Regions from separate parts of the Streptacidiphilus jeojiensis genome, predicted to be linked through region 1. Evidence: predicted binding sites of a transcription regulator. Region 1 holds the regulator's gene; the other holds the start of a gene.
The links. The regulator HspR, encoded in region 1, represses chaperone genes until heat shock. The targets are predictions, from matches to a motif close to TTGAGNNNNNNNNNCTCAA.
Positions count from the first base shown of each region.

Region 2: the regulator HspR is predicted to act here: its motif matches at 1,408-1,426, upstream of lon (endopeptidase La).

Region 1 covers NZ_JBEUKS010000004.1:180,488-182,686, reverse strand. The annotation lists gene ABUW04_RS13180 (SLAC1 family transporter) at 1-559, shown strand, start outside; gene ABUW04_RS13175 (heat shock protein transcriptional repressor HspR) at 632-1,162, opposite strand; gene dnaJ (molecular chaperone DnaJ) at 1,167-2,199, opposite strand, start outside.
Region 2 covers NZ_JBEUKS010000008.1:323,011-325,209, forward strand. The annotation lists gene lon (endopeptidase La) at 1-1,385, opposite strand, end outside; gene ABUW04_RS23645 (spermine/spermidine synthase domain-containing protein) at 1,540-2,199, shown strand, end outside.

The DNA of each region.
Region 1 (2,199 bases):
GGCCGCGCTCGGCCCCGCGCTGATCCCGCACCTGCCCGCGGGCCAGGCCAGGGACACCCTGCTGGCCGTCTGCGTCGCCCTCTTCGGCGCCAGCCTGCTGGCCGTGCTGACGCTGCTGCCCGGGATCTGGAGCCGACTGGTCCACGACGGACCGCTGCCGATCGCCCTGGTACCGACCCTGTTCCTGGTCCTCGGCCCGCTGGGCCAGTCGGTCACGGCCGTCACCCAGTTCGCCGCGGCCGACCCCGCGATGCGCGGGTTCGCGCTGGTCTACGGCACGGCGGTGATCGGCTTCGCGCTGCTGTGGCTCACCGTCGCCGGAGCGGTCACCCTGCGGGCGCTGCGGTCCGGCATGCCCTTCGCCATGACCTGGTGGGCCTACACCTTCCCGGTCGGCACCTGCGTCACCGGCACGGCCGGCCTCTGGCACCTCACCGGTCTCGACCTCTTCGCCGCACTCTCGCTGGCCCTGTACGCCCTACTCCTCACGGCCTGGACCGTGGTGGCCTTCCGCACAGTCCGGGGCCTCACCGCGGGCGTCCTGCTGCCGGCCGTCTGACGCGCAGTTACCCGCCCCCCGATATGGGCGCGGGGAACAGCGCGAACAGCAACCACCCACCGACGTGCACGGTTACCGCTTGGGCCGCCAGACGACGAGCGCACTGCTCTGCTGCACCTGCTGATAAGGCACCAGATCCCGCCGATACGAAGCATGCACAGCCGCCTCGCGCTGCGAAGCCGCCACGCCGGCCGAGGCGACCTCGCCCTGGAGCTCGGCGACCCGCGCCTGCAGCGCGGCCACCTGGTTCTCCAGCTCGATGATCCGCTTGATCCCGGCCAGGTTGATGCCCTCCTCCTGGGACAGCCGCTGCACCTCGCGCAGCTGCTCGATGTCCCGTGCGGAGTACCGCCGGCCGCGCCCGGCCGTACGGTCGGGGCTGACCAGGCCGAGCCGGTCGTACTGCCGCAGCGTCTGCGGATGCAGCCCGCTGAGCTGCGCGGCGACGGAGATGACGTACACCGGCGTGAGTTCGGTCAGCTGGTAGGCGACACCGCCGCCCCGCGGGGCCCCGCGCCCCCGGCCGGAGCCCGGCAGGCCGCCGCCCAGCCCCACACCGATCGACTGGGACTGCCCGGCCGAGCCGGTTCTCTTGCCGTCCATCACCTCAGGCCTCCTCTGCCGCCTTGAACAGTGCTGCTCTCGGGTCGTCCTCGGCCGTGGCCTCGCGGTACTTCTCCAGGGCCGACAGGGCCTCGCCCTCGGTCTCCGGCGGAACCGCGACCTCCACGGTCACCAGCAGGTCGCCGCGGGTGCCGTCCTTGCGGACCGCGCCCTTGCCGCGGGCCCGCATCGTACGGCCGTTGCCGGTACCCGCGGGGATCTTGAGGCTGACCGCAGGACCGCCCAGGGTCGGTACCCGGATGGTCCCGCCCAGCGCCGCCTCGGGGAAGCTCACCGGGACGGTGACGGTCAGGTTGTCGCCCTTGCGGCCGAACACCGGGTGGTCCTGGACGTGCACGGTGACGTACAGGTCGCCCGGCTGGCCGCCGCGCTCGCCCTGGGCGCCCTTGGCCTTGAGCCGGATCCGCTGGTTGTCGGCGACGCCGGCCGGGATCCGCACCTGCATGGTGCGGGCCGAGGTGGCGCGGCCGCTGCCGTGGCAGACCTCGCAGGGATCGTCGACGATCAGCCCGCGGCCCTTGCAGTCCCGGCACGGGTCGGACAGCGCGAAGCTGCCCTGGCCGCGCTGGACGTGGCCGGTGCCGACGCAGGTCGGGCAGACCCGGGGGGTGGTGCCGGCCTTGGCGCCGGTCCCCGCGCAGGTCTTGCAGGCGGCCTGACTGGTCATCCGGAGCGGGACCGTGGTCCCCTCGACGGCCTCCATGAAGCTCAGCGTGACCTCGGACTCCACGTCCGCGCCGCGCCGCGGCTGGGCCGTACGGGTGCTGCCGCGGTTGAAGATGCCGCCGAAGACGTCACCCAGCCCGCCGCCGCCCCCGGAGCCGCCGAAGGTGCCGGACTGGCCGCCCTGGCCACCGTTGAAGAGGTCGCCGAAGTCGAAGCCGAAGCCGCCGGTCCCGCCGCCGCCGGTACGGAAGCCGCCGTTCGCGAACAGCGCCCGGGCCTCGTCGTACTCCTTGCGCCGCTTGGGGTCCGACAGCACGTCATTGGCCTCGGAGATCTCCTTGAAGCGCTCC
Region 2 (2,199 bases), on a different contig from region 1:
ACCTCCAGCAGCGCCGCCGCCGGGTCGCCCCGGTAGTCCGAGCCGACCTTGTCGATCTCGTCCAGCAGCACGACCGGGTTCATCGAACCGGCCTCCTTGATCGCCCTGACGATCCGTCCGGGCAGCGCGCCGACGTAGGTGCGCCGGTGTCCGCGGATCTCCGCCTCGTCCCGGACGCCGCCCAGCGCGACCCGGACGAACGACCGGCCCATGGCCCGCGCCACAGACTCGCCCAGCGAGGTCTTGCCGACCCCGGGCGGGCCGACCAGCGCCAGCACCGCGCCTCCGCGACGGCCGCCGACCTGGCCCAGGCCCTTGTCCGCGCGGCGCTTGCGCACCGCCAGGTACTCGACGATCCGGTCCTTGACGTCGTCCAGGCCGAAGTGGTCGGCGTCCAGCACCGCCCGGGCGCCGGCGATGTCGTACTCGTCCTCGCTGCGCTCGTTCCAGGGCAGCTCCAGGACGGTGTCCAGCCAGGTGCGGATCCAGCTGCCCTCGGGGGAGGCGTCGGAGGAGCGCTCCAGCTTGTCGACCTCCTTGAGCGCGGCCTCGCGGACCTTCTCGGGCAGGTCGGCGGCCTCCACCCGGGCCCGGTAGTCCTCCTCCTCGGAGTCCGGGTCGCCGTTGAGGTCGGACAGCTCCTTGCGGACCGCCTCCAGCTGCCGGCGCAGCAGGAACTCCTTCTGCTGCTTCTCCATGCCCTCCTGGACGTCCTTGCGGATGGTCTCCGCGACATCCGCCTCGGCCAGGTGGTCGCGCAGCAGCTGCAGCGACAGCTTCAGCCGGGCGACCGGGTCCAGCTCCTCCAGGACCTGCACCTTCTCGGCGCCGGTCAGGAACGGCGCGTAGCCGATGTTGTCGGCCAGGTCGGAGACGTCCTCGATGGCGGCGACCCGGTCGACGATCTGCCAGGCACCGCGCTTCTGCAGCCAGGTGGTGGTCAGCGCCTTGTAGTCGCGCACCAGCTCGGCGACGGCGCCGGGCAGCGGGTCCGGCACGGAGGACTCGATCGGCTCGGCCTCGACCCACAGGGCCGCGCCGGGACCGGTGGTGCCGGCGCCGATCCGCACCCGTCGCACGCCCCTGACCAGGGCGGCCGGGTCGCCGTCGGCCAGCCGGCCGACCTGCTCGACCGTCGCCAGGGTGCCGATCGCACCGTAGGAGCCGTCGATCCGCGGAACCAGCAGCACCCGCGCCTTGCGGGCGCTCGCGACGGTACGGATACCGGGGGCGTGCGCCCCGCTGTCCCGCACCGCTGCCTGCGCGGCCTCGACGGCGGATCGCACGTCGGGGTCGGACAGGTCGAGCGGGACGACCATGCCGGGGAGCACCGCCTCGTCATCGAGCGGCAGTACCGGCAGGGTCAATGAAGAGGCGTTCGCCATGATCTCTCCCCAGTAATCAAAGTTGAGTTACATGGACTAAAGGACATTGACCCCCCTGGTGTTCCCCAACGCTGTTCGCCGTGAGCGATCGGCCTGCTGGGGCAGAATGGCGAGGGCCCGACAGACCTCAGCAACACCGGAGAGAGCCCCTGCCATGCCCGTCCCGCTTGACCTCCCCGACGTGCCCAACCTCCCCGAAGTCCTCGACCGCCGCGACGGCCCCTACGGCGAAGCCGTGCTGCGCCGCCGTGGCGAGCACTTCGAGATCATCGCCAACGGCTGCTTCCTGATGGACACCTCGGACGGCCGCTCCGAGCGCCTGCTGGTCACCGCCGCGCTGGACGCGCTGGCCGAACCCCGGGGCGCGAGCCTGCTGATCGGCGGCCTGGGGGTCGGCTTCTCGCTGGCCGAGGCCTCGGCCGACCCCCGCCCCGGCCGGATCACCGTCCTGGAGCGCGAGCAGGCCGTGATCGACTGGCACACCGCGGCCGGCGCGCCGCTCGCGCCCTTCGCCGGCGGCGGCCACGACGACCCGCGCACCCGGATCGTCCACGACGACCTGCTGCGGCACCTCCGCACCACCGACCAGCGCTACGACGCGCTCTGCCTGGACATCGACAACGGTCCGGACTGGACCGTCACCGAGTCCAACGACACCCTCTACACCGAGTCCGGCCTGGACCTGGTGCAGCGGGTACTGGCCCCGAACGGCGTGCTGGCCTTCTGGAGCGCGGCCCCCTCCCCCGCCTTCGAGGAGCGCTTGCGGAGCCGCTTCCCGGTGGTCAGCACCATCCCGGTGGGCGTCCAGGTGGAG